DNA from 4 places in the Lysinibacillus sp. HST-98 genome. Region 1 is predicted to be linked to each of the others. Evidence: riboswitches for the same ligand, from Rfam matches in the RefSeq annotation. Region 1 holds a riboswitch; each other region holds the start of a gene.

Region 1 (5,037 bases):
ATGATAAGCCGTTCCGTAAATCCGCAAAAACAGTGGGTAACGTAATTGGTAACTATCATCCGCACGGCGATAGCTCTGTGTATGAAGCGATGGTACGGATGAGTCAGGATTGGAAGGCACGTCATATGCTCATTGAGATGCACGGGAACAATGGGTCAGTCGATGGCGATCCTCCAGCTGCGATGCGTTATACAGAGGCAAGACTATCTGCTATTGCTGCTGAAATGCTACGAGATATTGGCAAGAAAACGGTCGAGTTTGTGCCAAACTTTGATGATCAGGATATGGAGCCAACTGTTTTACCAGCACGTTTTCCTAACCTTTTAGTCAACGGCTCTACAGGGATTTCCGCTGGCTATGCGACAGATATTCCGCCACATGCCTTAGATGAAGTACTGGATGCTGTGTTGATGCGCTTAGACAAGCCTAATGTTACTGTAGATGAATTGATGACGGTGATGAAAGGGCCTGATTTCCCAACGGGTGGCATCATTCAAGGTGTTGATGGCATTAAAAAGGCGTATGAAACAGGTCGTGGTAAAATCATCGTCCGTGCACAAGCAGTTGTTGAACCAATCAAGGGTGGTAAAGAGCAAATTGTTATCACTGAGTTACCATATGATGTAAATAAAGCGAATCTTGTGAAAAAAATTGATGAGCAACGTGTAGATAAACGACTAGAAGGCATTGCGGAAATTCGTGATGAATCAGACCGTACAGGCTTACGAGTGGTAATTGAGCTGAAAAAGGATGTACCAGGACAAGGAATTTTACAGTACTTGTTTAAAACAACGGATTTACAGGTAGCTTATAATTTTAATATGATTGCCATTCATAATCGTCGTCCTACGATGATGACATTACCATTATTGCTAGATGCGTATATTGCCCATCAAAAAGAAGTGGTAACAAACCGTTCCATTTATGATTTGCAAAAGGCAAAGGACCGTTCTCATATTGTAGATGGATTAATTAAAGCTCTTTCTATTTTAGATGAAGTCATTGCGACGATTCGTTCTTCTAATGATAAGAAGGATGCAAAGCTTAATTTACAAGAGAAGTTTGATTTTACAGAAGTACAGGCAGAGGCCATTGTAAGCCTGCAATTATATCGATTAACGAATACGGATATTACAGAGCTTCGTCAGGAACAGGACGAGTTAGATAAGTTAATTGCGAAGCTAGAGGGGATTCTACAAAGTGAGGCTAAACTTGTGCGTGTTATTAAACAAGAGCTGCTTGATATTAAGAAACGCTTTACAGAGCCTCGCCGCTCGAAGATTGAGCAAGAAATTGAAGAAATTAAAATTACATTGGATGTCCTTGTGCCAAGTGAGGAGGTTGTCGTAACAGTAACGAAGGATGGTTATATTAAACGCACATCCACACGTTCTCATGCCGCTTCAAATGGGCAAGATTTTGCCATGAAGGATTCAGATTATTTATTGTATGAAGCAAACTTAAATACACAGCACCATCTATTGCTGTTCACAAATCGAGGCAATTATATTTATCAGCCTGTTCATGAGCTGCCTGATATACGCTGGAAGGATCTCGGCCAGCATATTTCAAGTATTGTCCCAACAGGGGAAGATGAATCGATTATTGCGGTTTATGGCTTCGAAACATTTGAACAGCCAAATACGTATGTCTTCACAGCCACAAAAGATGGTCAAATTAAGCGCTCACCACTCGCAGACTATGCAGTGACACGTTATTCAAAGCCTATTAAAACGATGAACGTCAAGGCTGGTGATGCGATGATCTATGCCTCGTTTGTAACAGATGGCGTGGAGCTGATGCTCACAACGGATACAGCCTATGCGATTCGTTTCCCAATGGAGGAACTACCTGTGACAGGTGTGAAAACAGGCGGTGTGAAAGGGATCACACTAAAAGATGGAGAAGCCTTAGTTGGCGTCAATGTATTACAGCCTGATGTTACCCAATATGTAGTGATTGTGACACAGCGTGGTGCCGTGAAGAAAATGAATGTCGCTGAAGTTGAAGTAGCAGGTCGTGCAAAACGTGGACTAAAAGTATTAACGGAGTTAAAAGCTAACCCTCACCGAATTGTGGCAGTTGTTCAAGCAACAGACGGGGAGCAGGTTGTGATTGAAACTGAAAAAGGTGTTCAAGAGGTGATAGACGTGCAAGCATTGTCTCGTGCGGATCGCCATTCCAACGGTTCATTTAAAGTGGATATTGCAACAGATGGGGCAATCTCTCATGTTGTCACAGCCAAAAAAGAACAGAAACCAAGCTAAAAGAATGCCCAGTCTCTTAGGAGTGCTGGGCTTTAAGCTCTTTTCAAAAATAGCACCTTGTCATTTAAGTGAAACTATGGGTATAATAATCATCGAAAAGTTCATAGCGAAAGAATGTAGGGGGGCTAGTAATTGCTAGCTGAGATTGTGTCCGAAAGACGCTGACCCTTTGAACCTGATTTGGCTCGTACCAGCGTAGGGAACATCTATTCAAAAAAGCAAAGTTTTGAAGATTGATTGCGATACGTCTGGGAGGAATCCTAGGCGTTTTTTTATGTTTCGAGCAACAACTTGCCAACATTGTATATACGCTTTCTTTTGGTGACAACATTCATTCATGAACACTTTCATATTACAAACTGGGAGGCTTTTGCATGAAGAAATGGTTATTTATTCTAATGGTAGCACTATTAACATTAGCAGGCTGTAGTGACAAGGAGGATAAGCAGGCTGTTGACAAGCTGAAAAAGGTGTCTGTGGTACTGGATTGGACGCCGAATACAAATCATACAGGACTATATGTTGCGAAAAAACTCGGTTATTTTGAGGAACAGGGCTTAGATGTTGATATTATTATGCCTGGTGAGGCGGGCGCAGATCAGCTTGTTGCTTCTGGCAAGGCAGATTTTGGCGTGAGCTATCAGGAAGGCATAACACAGGCACGAGTACAGAATGTGCCGCTGGTCTCAATCGCAGCAATTATACAGCATAATACATCTGGCTTTGCTTCTATTGCTTCAAAGGGCATTACATCGCCAAAGGATTTTGAAGGTAAAACCTATGGTGGTTGGGGTGCGCCATTAGAGCAAGCTGTCTTACAATCACTAATGCAAAAAGAAAAGGCAGATATTAATAAGCTAGATATTGTCAATGCTGGGGATTTAGATTTCTTCACAATGATGGAAAAAGACATTGATTTTGCTTGGATTTATTATGCATGGACTGGTATTGAGGCTGAGCTACGTGGGGAAAAGATTAATATGCTATATCTTACAGAGTATAGTGATCAATTAGATTATTATACGCCCGTTTTAGCTACAAATGAAAAAATGATACAGGACAACCCCGATGTAGTCAAAGCCTTTGTGGCAGCGGCAGCGAAGGGCTATGAATACGCAATTGAAAACCCAAGTGAAGCGGCGGATATTTTAATCGAAGTTGCCCCTGATTTAGATAAAGTGTTAGTGCATAAAAGTCAGGAATGGCTGGCTGATAAATACCAGGATGATGCCAAGCAATGGGGAGAGCAAAAGCTTTCTGTGTGGGAAAATTATGCGAAATGGATGTCTAGCAATCAAGTACTAGAGGGCGAATTTGATGCGAAAAAAGCCTTTACTAATGAGTTCTTACCTAAAAAGGAGGCCAAATAAGATGGCAAATTCATTAATCAGTGTACAAATCATTCCGAAGACAGAGAAATATGAAGATGTTATACCGTATGTAGATGCAGCAATTGCGGTGATCGATGCTTCTGGGGTGAAATATGAGGTACATCCATTGGAAACAACGATGGAAGGTGAGCTTTCAACATTGCTCCAAATCATTGAAAAAATGAATGAGAAGATGATCGAGCTTGGTGCCATCAATGTCATTACACAAGTGAAAATTTTATATCAGCCAACGGGTATTACGATGGATACATTAACGGAGAAATATCAGTAATGAAACGTGCATTACAGAAGGGAAGGACGATAATTTTTATCGCCTTCCTCTTATTCATATGGGAACTAATCGTGCGGTTCGCTGAAGTTCCTCATTGGTTATTACCCGCACCAAGTAGTATTTTATCGGAGGCCATCCAGTCGTATCAAACCTTTCTACCACATGCATTTGCTACGGTACAGCTAGCTCTACTAGGTTTGGCCATTGGCATCGCTTGTGGGCTAACGGTGGCAGTAGTGTTACATCGATTTAATTTTATTCGAGAACTGTTTTATCCAATTCTTATTATGTCGCAGAATGTTCCTATTCTAGTCTTGGCACCGCTACTTATTATTTGGTTTGGCTTTGGCTTATTACCGAAGCTTATCATTATCTGTCTTGTGTGCTTTTTCCCGATTGTCATTGCAGCGATGGATGGATTTAGACAAACAGCTCCAGCATTAAAGCATTATTTTGACATGGTTGGTGCTACAAAGGCACAAACCTTTTGGAAGTTGGAATGGCCTTATGCCTATCCTGCGATTTTTTCAGGCATTAAAATTGCGGCTACATATAGTGTGATGGGGGCTGTGATTGCGGAGTGGCTTGGTGCAAAAAAGGGTATTGGTGTTTACATGACCCTAGCCCAGTCCTCCTTCCGTACAGATCGCGTATTTGTGGCAATTTTTGCGATTGTTCTCTTGAGCTTACTATTGTTTAGCGGTATTCGTTTAATTGAAAAATTTATGGTGAAGGGAAGAGGCTATCATGCTCAGCATTCAAAACATCGCTAAATCCTTCGATGCACTAAAAGTACTTGATCAACTTTCTTTTGACGTAAAGGATGGCGAGTTTGTGGCCATTGTTGGTCCTTCAGGCAGTGGTAAGAGCACACTTTTTCAATTAATTGGTGGTGTTTCGCCAATTGATCAAGGAGCCATTTTACTAAATGGAGAGGATATCCAACGAAAAAAAGGAACGATTGGCTATATGCCACAGCAACCATGTCTATTACCCTGGCGTACAATAGTAGAAAATGTCACGCTTGTAGAGGAATTACAGCATAAACCGAATATTGAACGTGCCAAGGAATGGTTAGAAAAGGTTGGTCTTGCCTCCTTTATCCATG
Region 2 (5,037 bases), 930 kb from region 1:
TGATAAATTGATCGAGCGAGCAGTGAAGAATCGCGAGGTCTATATTTTCCCTAAGAAAGAAGAACAACAAGATAAATTTGCAGATCTACTATAAGGATTTAAAAGCCGTCTCAAAGCCCATTTTGAGACGGCTTTTTTGTATGGATATTGTTATTCCAATAGAGGTACAATTTACCTCTAAATTTTTTGTATTAAAAATCTAATATCGCACATTCTATATTCACAAGGAGGTGAGAAACATGGCTTCAAACAACAACCGTAGTTCAAACCAGCTTGCAGTACCTGGTGTACAACAAGCACTAGATCAAATGAAATACGAAATTGCACAAGAATTTGGTGTTCAATTAGGAGCTGAAGCTTCAGCTCGTGCCAACGGTTCCGTTGGTGGTGAAATCACTAAACGTCTTGTACAAATGGCAGAATCTCAATTAAAAGGTATGCCAAACAACAACCAATAAATGCTGATTAAGCATTTATAAACTTAAAACCAGTGACCGTAAAAGGCACTGGTTTTAGTTTGTTTATTTGTTCATTTATTTATACGAGTTAGAGATCTAAATGTAGCTACTGTATAATCAACATCTTTGCTTTGACAGATAGCTGAAATAACAGCAACACCATCAACCCCCGTTTGAAATACAGAATGTGCATTTGTGAAATTTATTCCACCAATTGCGACAATTGGTAATTCAGGATAAAGAGAATGAGCCTCCTGTAAAAAAGATGTGCCACATGGTGGTTGTGCATCGCTTTTAGAGGATGTTGGAAAGATTGGACCGATACCAACATAATCAGCTTGATGGTTAATAGCTATTTGCAATTCTTCCTCGCAATGGACAGATACACCAAGAATCATGTTCCCAACTCTTTTACGTGCTACACCTACAGGTAAATCATCTTGTCCGATATGAACTCCATCAGCTCCGAGTCGTATCGCTAGATCAACATCGTCATTAATGATAAAGGGCACATGATATTGATGACATAGTTTTTGACATTGGCGTGCAAATTGTTCATAGGCAAGTCCAGTTAACGCGTGAGGACCTTTTTCGCGAAATTGAAACATTGTAATGCCTGCTTGCAAGGCTTTTTCTAGGATATAGAGTGGTTGTTCTTGAGGAGGAACATTGCTCGTACCCATAATAAAATAAAGCTGCAAATCCTCACGTTTCATGAATAATCACCTCACAGGCTTCCTTATGCTGTTGATAAGCAAAATGATTAGTGGGTCCATGACCATTTCCAATCGATAAATTATACATAATAGCTAATTGGATATATTTTTTAGCTTCTATAATGGCATTTTCCAGAGTAAATCCTTGTCCAAGAAAAGCAGTAAGTGCTGCGGAAAATGTACATCCAGTACCATGCGTATTTTTTGTTTGGATTCGTGGAGACTGCATCGAAAAAGAACGTCCATTTTTAAAAAATACATAATCAATGGCATAAAGTGGATCTGCTAAATGACCACCTTTAATGATGACACATTGTACACCTAGCTGTAACAAGCTTTGAGCTACTTCTTTCATATCTTCAACATGATGTATAGCTCTCCCCGAAAGTGCCTCTGCCTCTGGTATATTGGGCGTAACAATCGTAGCAAGTGGTAGTAAAGTTGAGCATAAGGCATCGATAGCTTCTTGCTGTAGTAGGCTTTCTCCACCTTTTGCAATCATCACCGGATCAACAATCAGTGGAATGTTTAGCTCACTGATCGTGTGTGCAATTGCTTTGATAATATTTGAGGAATAAAGCATTCCGGTTTTAATCGCAGCGATTGGAAAATCTTCTACCAAGGCCTCGAATTGTTTTTTTATAAAGGAAACGTCAATCGGGCAAACACCTGTTACACCCAAAGTATTTTGAGCAGTTAAAGCAGTAATCACAGAAGTACCAAACACTTCTAATTCCTGAAATGTTTTTAAATCAGCCTGTATACCCGCTCCACCACCACTATCTGAGCCAGCGATTGTTGTTACAATATGCATGAAGCTGCACCATCCTTTGATAAGCGATGTATAGCATTGAGTAAGGCTATTTGAAAATCACCAATGTCTGCAGTAAATGCGGATGCCAGTACACCTGCTTTTTTATAGTAAGTAAGTGTTTCCATTAATTGTTGGTAAGGATTATGGCTTACACTATAGGCTGCGCCACAAATTGCGCTAAGTAAACAACCTGTACCCGTTACTTCTATTATTTGTGGATGACCACCAGCGATCCATTGGCTATGCTTGCCATCTGTTATAAAATCGCGTTCTCCTGTGACAATAACAATGCATTGATAGCGTTGAGCCAATGATGTGGCTTCTAATTCCATAGCGATAGTGCCATGACCACTATCGACACCTTTTTGTTGCCAATTTACACCAACTATTGCTGCTAGCTCGCCGAGATTACAGCGAATCACGGCAAAGTGTATGTTTTCCAGTAAGTATCTTACGGTTTCCTTACGATAAGTTGTGGCTCCAACTCCGACAGGATCTAAAATAACAGGAATACCAAGTTTATTGGCTTTTTCACCTGCTAATAACATGGCACTTTTTGTGCGATCGTTAAGTGTTCCAATATTAATTAATAATGCTTGAGCAATGGCCACCATCTCCTCTACCTCCTGGCAGTCATCGGCCATTACTGGTGAAGCACCTATCGCTAATAAACCATTTGCTTGAAAATTTGCCACTACATAATTGGTTATACAATGGATAAGTGGTTGCTGTTGACGAATTGTTTGAAAAATCATTGTAGTCCTCCTTTAGGGATGGACGTAAGCATGCAAAAAGGCTCTTTTTGTGTAAAAATGCACGAAAAGAGCCTTTCATCTGAAAAACGATGTTTATTGCTCCCTACGTCAGTATTAACTAACAGGTTCAAAGGGTCAGGTTTTACCTTCTCAACTCTTATGAGTCCCCCTGCAATCTTGCTTTTAGTTGACCAAAATGTACCATACTTTTCATTTGTATTCAATAGCAAGTTTTCCTATAGATAAAATGTGACCGATGCCATATAGGAGAGTATGATAGTTGTCATGACTTTACCGAAATTAAGCACAAACCATTGAAAATGCTGAAAAAAGAGTTTTATAATGTGTCATAACAAAAGGGGGCAATTGCCATGAAAAGACAAGATTTAGTTGCACCAGAATGGTATAACATAGTAGAGGAAATTGAAAAATATGCTCAGGATGCAACCAAAAATGCTTTAATCATTTATGAAGAAAACCAAGACATCCAATGTATTACATATGCACATTTATTGGAAAAAGCGAATCAAGCAGCACATGTATTCACCAAGCAAGGTTTAAAGAAAGGTGATGTCATTTTAGTGATGGTACCACGTTCAGTGGAAGCATATATTGTGTATATTGCTGCATTAAAAGCGGGTTTAACTATTATTCCAAGTTCTGAAATGTTAAGAACAAAGGATATTGAGTATCGAATTCATCATGCAAATGCTAAAGCGGTTATTGCATTTGAACCCTATATTGAACAGTTCGATAAAGTAGGGAATTTACAAGACATCCAACAATTTGTCATAGGGAATGCACATAAACCTTGGCAGAACATACTTGAAAAAATGCATAATCAATCTACAACCTACATAAATCCTATCCCAACAAAAAGCACAGACAATGCATTTTTAGCCTATACAAGTGGAACAACAGGAAATCCAAAAGCAGCAGTGCATACGCATAGTTGGGGCTATGCTCATTTACGAACAACAGCACCACATTGGTTGGGTGTACAAGAAAATGATATTGTTTGGGCGACTGCAGCACCAGGCTGGCAAAAATGGATATGGAGTCCGTTTCTAGCTACTTTAGGCAGTGGAGCTACTGCATTTGTTTACAAAGGTAAATTTGAAGCAGCTTCTTATTTAGCATTGCTTCAGAGATTCAAAATCAATGTACTATGCTGTACACCAACTGAATATCGTTTTATGGCAGCGCTTGATAATTTACATGAGTATGATTTAAGTGCAATTCGCCAAGCTGTATCAGCTGGTGAGCCATTAAATAGTGAGGTCATTAGAGTATTCTTGGAAACATTTAAATTACAAGTGCGAGATGGCTATGGACAAACGGAAAATACATTATTAGTAGGCACAATGGTAGGGATGGAAGCAAGAGTTGGCTCTATGGGAAAACCTACTCCTGGCAACACTGTTGAAATTATTAATGATGTGGGCAAACCCGTTACAATCGGAGAAGTTGGTGATATTGCTGTTCATCGTGAAACACCAGCCCTCTTTAAAAAATATTTAAATGATCCTGAACGTACAAATTTACAATTTCGAGGGGATTGGTATATTACAGGAGATCGTGCCTATAAAGATGAAGATGGCTACTTTTGGTTTGATGGTAGAGGAGACGATGTTATTATATCCTCAGGCTATACAATTGGCCCTTTTGAAGTAGAGGATGCTTTAATGAAACATCCAACCGTAAAAGAGGCTGCTGTTATTGCGAGCCCTGATAAAGTAAGGGGAAATATTGTCAAGGCATTTATTGTTCTGCGCAATGGTGAAAAAGGTGATGAAGCGCTTATTCAAACACTCCAAAGTCATGTGAAATCATTAACCGCTCCTTATAAATATCCACGTGCTATTGAATTTGTAGAGGAGCTACCGAAAACATCTTCTGGGAAAATTAGACGTGTCGAATTACGACAACATGAAATCAAACACCTCCAATTATAATCATTTCCTAGGAAATAATGTCGAAAATCAAAGTTCATCAAAGGGATGGACTTTGATTTTTTTATTTTTTTTAGGTAAGGTAATATGAGGAAATACATAGTGTAAAGCTTTTTTGTTTAATTATTGCATAAAAAATGAAACAAATTGGCAAGTCATACGTATTACGTGTTGAGGAGGCGGAAAGACATGAATGTAAAAAGGTGGGTTGCTTTAGTAGTGGCAGGTATTCTCTTATTATTTTCGTTAGGAATTAATACCATTTTTGCGCTATTTAAAGCGGATTTCCTAGGTAATTTTGATAGCTTAATGGCAGGTAATAGCTTAGATGTATATGAAAAT
Region 3 (5,037 bases), on a different contig from region 1:
TAGGTATTATTAGTAAAACAACACGATACATTGTTGGAAATTTCCGTTATAATAAAAAAAGTGACAGTACTATACTTATTTGTCTTTTCCCTATACAATCTAACACGAAGGGAGAGGAAAACATGCCTCGGTTTATCATGATGACAATCTCTTATATTGTCTCAATCATCCTAACCTTTTCATCCTTTTTCGTGAACATCAACGGTCAATCTTCGCTAGAAATCGCTAATCGTTTTTCTGTAGTATTTGCACCAGTTAGTGTAAGTCATGTAATTTGGATTATCATTTATTTTTTACTCGGTTATTGGTTAGTTATGAACATAAAAAAGACAACTTTGAAACAGTCTGCGCTTTTTAGTTGCATAAATATATTACAAGCATTAATGATATATGTCTGGCACCATGAGTTATTTATTGTTTCTCTTGGCATTACATTACTCTTAGTCTTGTATTTGTTTATGTTGTATAATACGTACCCTCTTCAGAACAAATCCTTGTTTGGTCGTATTCCTTTCTCTATTTATTTAGCATGGATGACATTTATTTTTATCACAAATACAAGCTTTACGTTAACGGCTTATGGTTGGAACGGCTTTGGTCTTAGTACGCCTCTTTGGGCAGTGATTTTACTTACTTTAGGAGGAGCCATTGCGCTACATATCCGTTTCCATCACTTTGATGTTATGTATCCAAGTGTTTTTATTTGGGCTTATATTGGAATCGCCATACATAATGGTTTTGATGAGCTACTTGTCACTACAGCCGCTTTATTTTTATGCGGTGTTCTCTTTGTTGGCATTTTATTTATTAAAAAAAATCCTGCCTACCAAAAATAATTTGGTTAGCAGGATTTTTTCATTGCATCCTATTCTTCGTCTAATGACGTTAAGATAATTGGTTTATCTTTTGTTACAATGACTGAATGTTCGATTTGAGCTACAAGTGATTTATCAGGCGTCACGAATGTCCAACCATCACCTGCTTCTACGATATGCTCTGCATTTGCTGAGATAAATGGCTCAACCGCAAGGACCATACCTTCTTTCATAATAGTAGAATCCCATGCATCGTAATAATTTAAAATATGGTTTGGTTCATCATGTAAAGATTGACCTAAGCCATGACCTGTTAAATTCATAATAACAGTTAACCCATTAGCATTTGCCTCGCGTTCAACAGCTTTACCAATTTGATTTAATTTAGATCCAGCCTTTACTTTTGTCATTGCTCGATCAAAGGCACTTTTAGCAACACGGCAAAGCTTTTCTTTGTCCTCATAGCCATCACCCACAACAAATGAAATACCTGTGTCAGCAAAATAGCCATTTAAAGAGCCAGAAACATCAATATTTACGATATCTCCTTCTTGAATAACACGCTTTCCTGGAATACCATGTGCTACTTCTTCATTGACACTAATACATGTATACCCTGGAAAATCATATTCTCCCTTTGGTCCTGAAATAGCGCCAGCCTCTGCAAACATGCGACCAGCAATTTCATCAAGCTCAAGTGTTGTAACTCCTGGCTTTGTTGCAGCTTTCATCGCTTCACGAATCTCAGCACAAATGCGTCCTATTTTTTTAAAAGCTTCAATCTCTTCTTGCGTTTTTACAATCATGTATAACGTCCCTTTCATCTAATATCTATTCTTTAATATAACATAACTTTTTATGGGTATAACGATAAACGCTTTAAATATTGTATGCTTTCCTACTTTGCAAAGTGCTAAAAGAGCTATTCACGATAAAAAAGTCCCTCCACTCACGTGAAGGGACTAGCATTAAGCTTTTCTTTGCATTAATTGTGGAGCGGCTGTGAATAAAAGAACACCAACGATCGCCGTTAAAATGGTTGCTGGTAGCATATATGTACCATTGTAGATGATGGAATAGATCCATGCATTTTGGTCACCCGCATATTCGGCAAAAAATACAGCACCAGCAATTGTATGTGCTGTGTATCGTAAGAAGCCTGCGAAAACGGTACCTATGATTATATAAAGTGCCATTTTTGTTTTGTTCATATGTTTAGCAGCGTCTAACACTGGTCCACGTACAACCGCCGCTAATCCTACAACAGTAAAAGCAACGCCATAATCCAGGAATCCTTGTAGCCAATGCACAATCGTAGCACCAAACATGGTTTGCATTACACCTACGAGTAATCCAGTTGTTAGCCCAGCTACTAAGCCCCAGCGAAATGCTATTAACATAATTGGTACCATAACAAGACTAACTGAGCCGCCTTGTGCCCATACTTTAAAGGAAACCTGATCCAGTACGAGACCAATCGCTGCAAAAATCGCAATCTCCACTAGCATTAATAGTCTTTTTTTGTCCATACATATTCTCTCCTTTGTTCCGATGTAGGATACAAGAGCAGGAATAGAAAAGCGCTGATATGTCTCTTTTTGACACCTTTTTTCCTTTAAGGACGAAAAAACGATGTCAGGACAGAGCCTCACATCGTACAAGTGTCGGTTTCTATCCACATCCCTACGCAAGCATTAACTTACAGGTTCGAAGAGTCAAGGCATTACGTGCCCAGTCTCAGCTGACATCATCAGCTCCCCTTGTGGTCGTTACATCTGAATTTATTTGAACAATCTCATTGTACGCAAAGGATTGAAGGATTACAACCTTCCATACATCATTTTTTTGAAACTTTGCTGTTTTTCATGCGTAAATATTTAAAAAGGAGATACAACTATGGAGAATCAAAAAATTTTAGCTGCCTTTAGTTATCTTAGTATTTTCTTCGCCCCTTTTATCGTTCCATTAATTGTATATTTCGTGACAAAAGACAGTGATGTAAAAAGCCATTCGATTCGTGCACTTGTCTCTCATTTAATACCTTTTGTTTTTGGCATTCTATTCTTTATTGTCTTTGTTTTTTCTACATTTAGTTTAGATCCAACCTCCAATAACAAGACGATGATGATTATTTGGTTTGCTTCATTCGCCATCTATGCCCTCGTCTCACTCGGTATTGTGATTTGGAATATAATTCAGGCTGTTCGTGTTATCCGTTAATGTTTTATTTTTAAGAGAAACAGGTAGTAGTAATTGTAAAAGGAGCTGTTTTGGGATGAAAGTATCAAACGTTGTAAAAACTGCCGTTAAGTTAGCACCTATTGTTATTCCTATCGTAAAAAAAGTAATGGCTGCAAAAAAGGGCACAACGCCTACAACCACAACCCGAAAAAAATAAAACGAAGGCGTATTCCTTTTAGAGGAAATACGCCTTCGTTTTATTTCACTTCAAAATGGGTTTGACTATGGCCATTTAATGTTTTTTCCACATGTAAAACTGCTGGCATCGCGGATTTCAATTCAGGCACATGCGAAATAACGCCAATCATACGACCAGAATCCTGCAAATCAATTAATGTATCGATTGCTTTATTTAGTGATTCCTCATCGAGCGAGCCAAAGCCCTCATCAATAAACATCGTTTCAATATGAATATTACCTTGGTAGCTTTGAATCACATCTGCCATCCCCAATGCAAGGCTCAACGAAGCATTAAATTTTTCGCCACCTGATAAAGTTTTGACATCTCGTAATTGATCTGTAAAAGCATCATAAACATCAAGACCAAGGCCACTTTGCTTCGCATGCTTTTCTAATCTATCTGAACGTCTAAGCTCAAATTGACCGTTTGATAAATGATACAGACGTATATTGGCAGCTTCTGTAATTTGATCTAAGTAGTTAATTTGTATATAACGCTCAAAGGATAGCTTTTTCGAGTTTTGTCCATTTAATAATCCATAGAGCTCCTTTACTCGCCCTGCTTCTTGTTCAAGTAAATGAAGCTCTTTCGCTATTTCTTCCACCTTTTCACTAAAGCCTTGGCATGCTTGTATAAAGCCATTCATCTGTTGCAAACGTTTAAATGCTTCCTCATAGGAAACTCGATGCTGTTCTACTCTTGCTTCCATTGCCTCTAAATCTTGCTTCTCTTTCCCTTGAAGATAGGTAGCCCCTTCGGTAATCTGGATTTGCAACGTGTGCACTTGTAAAGTATAGTCACTGCATGCTTTTCGAAGTGCATCTAATTGTATGGCACTCCGTTTAGCAGTAGCATAAGCCTCATAGCTTTCGAACCCTAATTCTTGCATATTTGCTGTAAATTGCTGAAGCTTTTCATTCATTTTAAGCTGTAATTCCTCAAAGGACTGTTTGGCAATTTCTACAGTTAGTGTTGCATTGCTAGCCGTTTCCTTTGCTGCATGCAAATTTTCTTGACTCACTTGCCAACTTTTTTGAAGCTCTTCTTTCTGTTTGCTAACTTCATTAAGTTGTTGCTTTAATTGCTGTAAAGTTGGTAAATTAGGGGGCATCTGCTTAAGTTGTTCGTCTACAACCGCTTGTAATTTTGTCCATTCTTTTATCTGCTCTGCTAAATATTGCTCTAGCTTCATATGTTTATTTCGTAGCTGTTCTATTCGATCATGCTGATGCTTTATTTTCAATCGCACATCAGCTAATTGATGTTGAATAATTTTTAATGCAGCAATCTCTTGTTCCACTTCATGTAAAGTAGCGGTGATCTGTGATTGGTCTTCTTGTTTAATATGCTGCGCCTCAAGTTGTTGCCATGTATCTTGAAGAAGTTGCTGCGCTGATGCTAAAAATGCCTCTTTCTCTAAATACTTACGCTCGTCTGATGATGCCTTCGCTCTTAATGCTTCCACTTGAGCAAGCTCAATAACTTCCAGTTGCTCATTGTGCGCTTTCTGATGTGTCATACTACCACAAACAGGACAGGGTTCTCCTTCCTTCAGTTGTTCTGCTAAAATACTAGCTTGACTCGTCAGCCATCGTTGCTGCAAAAGTTGAAGAGCCTCTTTACTTTCTTGATAGAGACTGTCTAAAGCAACTACATCCTGCTTAGCTAACTCTACGGCATGTTCATATTTCTCCGCTTGCTTGATTAAAGCAACTTGTTCCCGTAGTTTCGGTAATTGGTCTAAATAGCTTTCATAGGGTTCAACCTGTTTTTCATAGCCTTCTAACGATCGAGAAAAAT
Region 4 (5,037 bases), on a different contig from region 1:
AACGTGGTGCAGCAGATGCAGAGCGAGATATTCGTGGCTTCGCCCTTAAATTCTATACAGAAGATGGAAACTGGGATTTAGTAGGGAACAATACGCCTGTATTCTTCTTCCGCGATCCATTACATTTTACAGATTTAAACCATGTGGTAAAACGTGACCCACGTACAAATATGAAAAATGCCAATTCTAACTGGGATTTCTGGACTTCATTACCTGAAGCACTTCACCAAGTGACAATTGTTATGTCTGACCGTGGTATTCCAGCTAGTTACCGTAATATGCACGGATTTGGTTCTCATACGTATAGCTTTATCAATGCTAATAATGAACGTGTTTGGGTTAAATTCCACTTCCGTACAGAGCAAGGCATTAAGAACTTAACTGGTGCCGAGGCGAATGAGATTATTGGTCAAGACCGTGAATCTTCACAACGTGATTTATATGAAGCAATTGAAAAAGGAGATTTCCCTAAATGGAAAATGTACATTCAGGTAATGACAGAGGAACAAGCTCGTGAGCTACCATACAACCCATTTGATTTAACAAAGGTATGGTATAAAAAAGACTTCCCATTAATTCCTGTAGGTGAGTTCGAGTTAAACAAAAATCCAGACAATTACTTTGCAGAAGTTGAACAAGCCGCATTTGCACCTTCTAACATTGTTCCTGGTATCAGCTTCTCCCCAGATAAAATGTTACAAGGGCGTATCTTTGCATATGCGGATGCACAACGCTATCGTCTTGGTGTAAATCACTATATGCTTCCTGTCAACGCACCAAAATGTCCATTCCGTACTTTCCACCGCGATGGAGCAATGCGCTTTGATGGCAATCTCGGTTCGACATTAAGCTATGAACCAAATAGCTATGGCGAGTGGGAGCATAATTTAGACCATAAAGAGCCTGAATTACGCATTGATGGTCATGCAGGTATTCATGACTTCCGTGAAGACGATAATAATTACTTTGAGCAACCAGGTAAACTATTCCGTCTATTGACTGCGGAAGAGCAACAACGTCTATTTGAAAATACCGCGAATGATATGGCTTCTGTTGAAGAATTCATCAAACGCCGTCACATTCTTCACTGCTATCTAGCTGACCCAGCATATGGTGAAGGTGTCGCTAAAGCGATGGGTCTTTCCTTAGAAGGTATGGACCTTACAAACCCATATGTAAAACAACCAACAAACGTTTAATATTCCACTTTATTATTGATATCCAAATCCAACTTTTACTCCATGTGAATCTACTATTCACATGGAGTTTTTCGATTAAGAAAAGGCCTATGTCTATTTTTTGACATAAGCCTTTTCTTTCATTATTGGTAAATTTGACTGCCTGCTTTTTTAAACTCCTCTGCCTTTTCCTTCATACCTTGATGGATCGCTTCAGTCGTATTCAAATCCTTATCTTTCGCATAATTACGAATGTCCTGTGAAATTCTCATGCTACAGAATTTAGGCCCGCACATAGAACAAAAGTGTGCTGTTTTTGCTCCCTCTGCTGGCAGTGTCTCATCATGATATTCTACTGCACGCTCTGGATCTAGGGACAGATTGAATTGATCACGCCAACGGAACTCAAAGCGCGCTTTAGACAGTGCATCGTCTCGTTGTTGTGCACCTGGATGACCTTTTGCTAAATCAGCAGCATGTGCAGCAATTTTATAAGTGATAACGCCCACACGAACGTCCTCGCGATTTGGTAAACCAAGATGCTCTTTTGGAGTCACATAACAAAGCATCGCTGTACCAAACCATCCAATCATGGCTGCCCCAATGGCTGATGTAATGTGGTCATAACCTGGAGCAATATCTGTTGTGAGTGGTCCTAATGTATAGAAGGGCGCTTCCTTACAAACCTCTAATTGCTTGTCCATGTTTTCTTTAATCAGATGCATTGGTACATGACCTGGTCCTTCAACCATCACCTGAACGTCATGCTGCCAAGCAATTTGTGTTAGCTCGCCTAGTGTTTCAAGCTCTGCAAATTGCGCCTCATCATTGGCATCTGCAATTGAGCCGGGGCGTAAACCATCACCTAAGGAAAAAGCAACATCATAAGCTTTCATAATTTCACAAATTTCCTCAAAGTGTGTATACAGGAAATTCTCTTGATGATGATATAAACACCACTGTGCCATGATAGAGCCCCCTCGAGATACAATACCTGTCACACGATTTGCTGTTAGTGGTACATAGCGTAAAAGGACACCTGCATGAATGGTGAAGTAATCCACACCCTGCTCAGCTTGTTCAATGAGAGTATCACGATAAACCTCCCACGTTAAATCCTCTGCTACACCATTTACCTTTTCTAAAGCCTGATAAATTGGCACTGTTCCCACTGGCACTGCAGCATTTCGAATAATCCATTCTCTAGTTGTATGAATATGTTTACCAGTCGATAGATCCATAATATTATCTGCGCCCCATCGAGTTGCCCAGGTCATTTTCTCAACTTCTTCTGCAATGGAAGAAGATACAGCAGAATTCCCGATATTCGCATTGATCTTTACATGAAAATTACGCCCAATAATCATTGGCTCTGCCTCAGGGTGATTAATATTAGAAGGCATTATAGCTCGTCCAGCTGCAATTTCTGAACGTACAAATTCAGGATTCATATTTTCACGAATCGCTACAAACTCCATTTCAGGCGTTATAATCCCCTTTCGTGCATAGTGAAGCTGTGTCACATTTTTACCTTTTTTAGCACGCAAAGGCTTTCTCGCCAACTCAGGGAAGACATTTTCTTGAATACGCGGGTCATCAACATGACGAAAGCCATTATCCTCCGGTTTAATGGAGCGTCCCTCATATGCTTCTACATCCCCTCGCTCTTGAATCCATGCATTTCGTAAGGCAGGTAAACCTTTCGTAATATCTACTTGGTAGGCTGGATCTGTATAGGGCCCACTCGTATCATATACTCGAATAGGAGCATTTTCTTCATTTCCAAAACTGCCTGTTGTTGGACTTAATGCAATTTCTCGCATAGGTACTAGAATATCTGGGCGTGATCCTTCCACATATACTTTTTTACTTCCTTCAAAGCTAGACATAATGGTAATATTCTTTTCACTAATTGCTGACATGAGCTACTTCTCTCCCTTAAATTTATTTTAATCTAAGGACCGATTCTAGCTCACCCCAACAATCCAAAAATAAAGGCCGAATCCAAAATAATTATTTGGATCCGGCCACGAATGTAAAGGTCTATTGATTGCATACTCTGCAATAGCTTCTTAACTTTCCCACGCTGGTATGAGCCAGATCAGGTCCAAAGGGTCAAGAAACTTTGTAGCGTTCCCCTCTCAGCCTGACTCATCAGACTCCCCTAGTTAATACTATTTAGTTTGATGCTAGTGTAGCAGATAATACTAAGAGATGGAAGTTATTTTTTATCTTACTAGGTAAATAATACTTCCGCAAAATAGATCACAATGGTTACCGTTATACAGCTTACAATGGTTGAAAATAAAACAGCTTGCGCGGCTGTTGCTGATTCTACATCATATTCCAATGCTAGACTAGAACTATTACGGGATGTTGGAAAGGCACTAGCTATAAACAGTGATTGTGCGACGACTCCATCTAATCCCAATATATAAATAATGGCTAATGCAACAGATGGTCCAATAATTAATCGCGTAAAACAGCTGATAAAGACAGTTTTATTAAACATTGATTTCATCTCTAGTTGTGATAATTGCGCACCTAAAGTAATTAAGGCCACAGCAATAAATCCATCTGCTACATGTTCTACTGGAATTTTGATAAACTGTGGAATACCGATATCAAAATAATTCATAGCGACACCTATAATCAGCGCATGAATAATAGGCATTCTAAAGAAATCCTTGATGATTGTCATACCTGACTTTGTAGAAGAAATTAAATTGTATAAACCATATGTGTACGTAGTCATATTTTGAAAGATTACGAGCATGACCTGAATGGCTACTCCAATAGGTTGCGTGGCAAATATCATTTGAGCCACCGGAATACCGTAATTGCCCGAGTTAATAAGCACCACACTATTTTTAAAGACAGCTGCCTCTGTTCTAGCTAAACCTAGCCCTTTTGCCATAAAATGACTGAGTAACATTTGACTACCGATAAAGAGTACAATAAATAATCCGACCTCTCCCAGTACCGATAACTCCACATGTGTTTCATATAAATTTACAAAAACAGCTGCCGGCATAAAGCAATATGTAATAAGCTGAGACAATGCTTTTAAATTAAAGCGAAATTTCTTTTGTAGGATAGCGCCTATTACAAGTAACACTAAAATAGGTACAACAATTTGAAAGAAAATCATTCCGAGATACATCATATCAATGTCCCCCTCTCAGTGTGAATAGTAGTGTTGAATTCCTTCTAGGTCAATTTCGCTGACTTTCACAATAAAAGAAGACTGCCTCTATATTGAAGGCAGCCTTTGCTTTTAAACAAGCTTAAATCGATTTACAACTTCTTGTAGCTCGTTTGAAATATCGTTCATATTTTGAATAGACTCTGCTACTTTTTGTAATTCTGCTTGTTGATCCATTGCAGAAGCACTTACTTGTTCCGCAGAGGCTGCTGTTTGCTCTGAAATAGCCGAAATACTTTGGATCGCCATGATTGCCTGATTTTTATGCTCTAACATGCTAGATAGTTTATTCATTAATTCACTAATAGAATTTGCAATTGAACCTGACAAGTCACTGCTATCTTTAAATGCTAGTTGCGTGCTTTGTACTGACTCATTTTGAGATTGCATTAAATCTGCATTAGATGCAATCACAGCAACTGTCTGCTGAGAATTTTCAAGAATGCTTTCTACTGTACTCTTAATAATTTCTGTTTCATTTTTAGATTGTTCTGCTAGCTTTCTAACTTCCTCTGCAACTACAGCAAATCCTTTACCATGCTCACCAGCACGTGCAGCCTCAATACTTGCATTTAAAGCTAGCAGATTAGTCTGCTCGGTAATGCTTTGGATCGAAGCAATAATCTGATTAATATTGGCAATATTAGAAGCTAA

What was found. Region 1 has a riboswitch for thiamine pyrophosphate ahead of JIN86_RS00090 (ABC transporter substrate-binding protein). Riboswitches for the same ligand answer to the same signal wherever they lie in the genome.
Region 2: another riboswitch for thiamine pyrophosphate. It lies ahead of thiM (hydroxyethylthiazole kinase); the one in region 1 lies ahead of JIN86_RS00090 (ABC transporter substrate-binding protein).
Region 3: another riboswitch for thiamine pyrophosphate. It lies ahead of thiT (energy-coupled thiamine transporter ThiT); the one in region 1 lies ahead of JIN86_RS00090 (ABC transporter substrate-binding protein).
Region 4: another riboswitch for thiamine pyrophosphate. It lies ahead of thiC (phosphomethylpyrimidine synthase ThiC); the one in region 1 lies ahead of JIN86_RS00090 (ABC transporter substrate-binding protein).

Annotation. Positions count from the first base shown of each region.
Region 1 covers NZ_JAENHX010000001.1:14,920-19,956, reverse strand. The annotation lists gene parC (DNA topoisomerase IV subunit A) at 1-2,267, shown strand, start outside; TPP riboswitch at 2,376-2,486, shown strand; gene JIN86_RS00090 (ABC transporter substrate-binding protein) at 2,642-3,637, shown strand; gene JIN86_RS00085 (thiamine-binding protein) at 3,639-3,929, shown strand; gene JIN86_RS00080 (ABC transporter permease) at 3,929-4,702, shown strand; gene JIN86_RS00075 (ABC transporter ATP-binding protein) at 4,677-5,037, shown strand, end outside.
Region 2 covers NZ_JAENHX010000001.1:944,249-949,285, reverse strand. The annotation lists gene thiI (tRNA uracil 4-sulfurtransferase ThiI) at 1-94, shown strand, start outside; gene JIN86_RS04750 (alpha/beta-type small acid-soluble spore protein) at 240-458, shown strand; gene thiE (thiamine phosphate synthase) at 530-1,174, opposite strand; gene thiD (bifunctional hydroxymethylpyrimidine kinase/phosphomethylpyrimidine kinase) at 1,164-1,988, opposite strand; gene thiM (hydroxyethylthiazole kinase) at 1,976-2,743, opposite strand; TPP riboswitch at 2,827-2,924, opposite strand; gene mbcS (acyl-CoA synthetase MbcS) at 3,115-4,698, shown strand; gene sppA (signal peptide peptidase SppA) at 4,885-5,037, shown strand, end outside.
Region 3 covers NZ_JAENHX010000012.1:79,677-84,713, reverse strand. The annotation lists gene JIN86_RS20930 (hypothetical protein) at 123-836, shown strand; gene map (type I methionyl aminopeptidase) at 866-1,621, opposite strand; gene thiT (energy-coupled thiamine transporter ThiT) at 1,784-2,344, opposite strand; TPP riboswitch at 2,479-2,586, opposite strand; gene JIN86_RS20915 (magnetosome magnetite crystal formation protein family) at 2,712-3,035, shown strand; gene JIN86_RS23835 (hypothetical protein) at 3,091-3,213, shown strand; gene JIN86_RS20910 (AAA family ATPase) at 3,254-5,037, opposite strand, start outside.
Region 4 covers NZ_JAENHX010000011.1:141,170-146,206, reverse strand. The annotation lists gene JIN86_RS20485 (catalase) at 1-1,199, shown strand, start outside; gene thiC (phosphomethylpyrimidine synthase ThiC) at 1,322-3,100, opposite strand; TPP riboswitch at 3,240-3,354, opposite strand; gene JIN86_RS20475 (AEC family transporter) at 3,415-4,344, opposite strand; gene JIN86_RS20470 (methyl-accepting chemotaxis protein) at 4,456-5,037, opposite strand, start outside.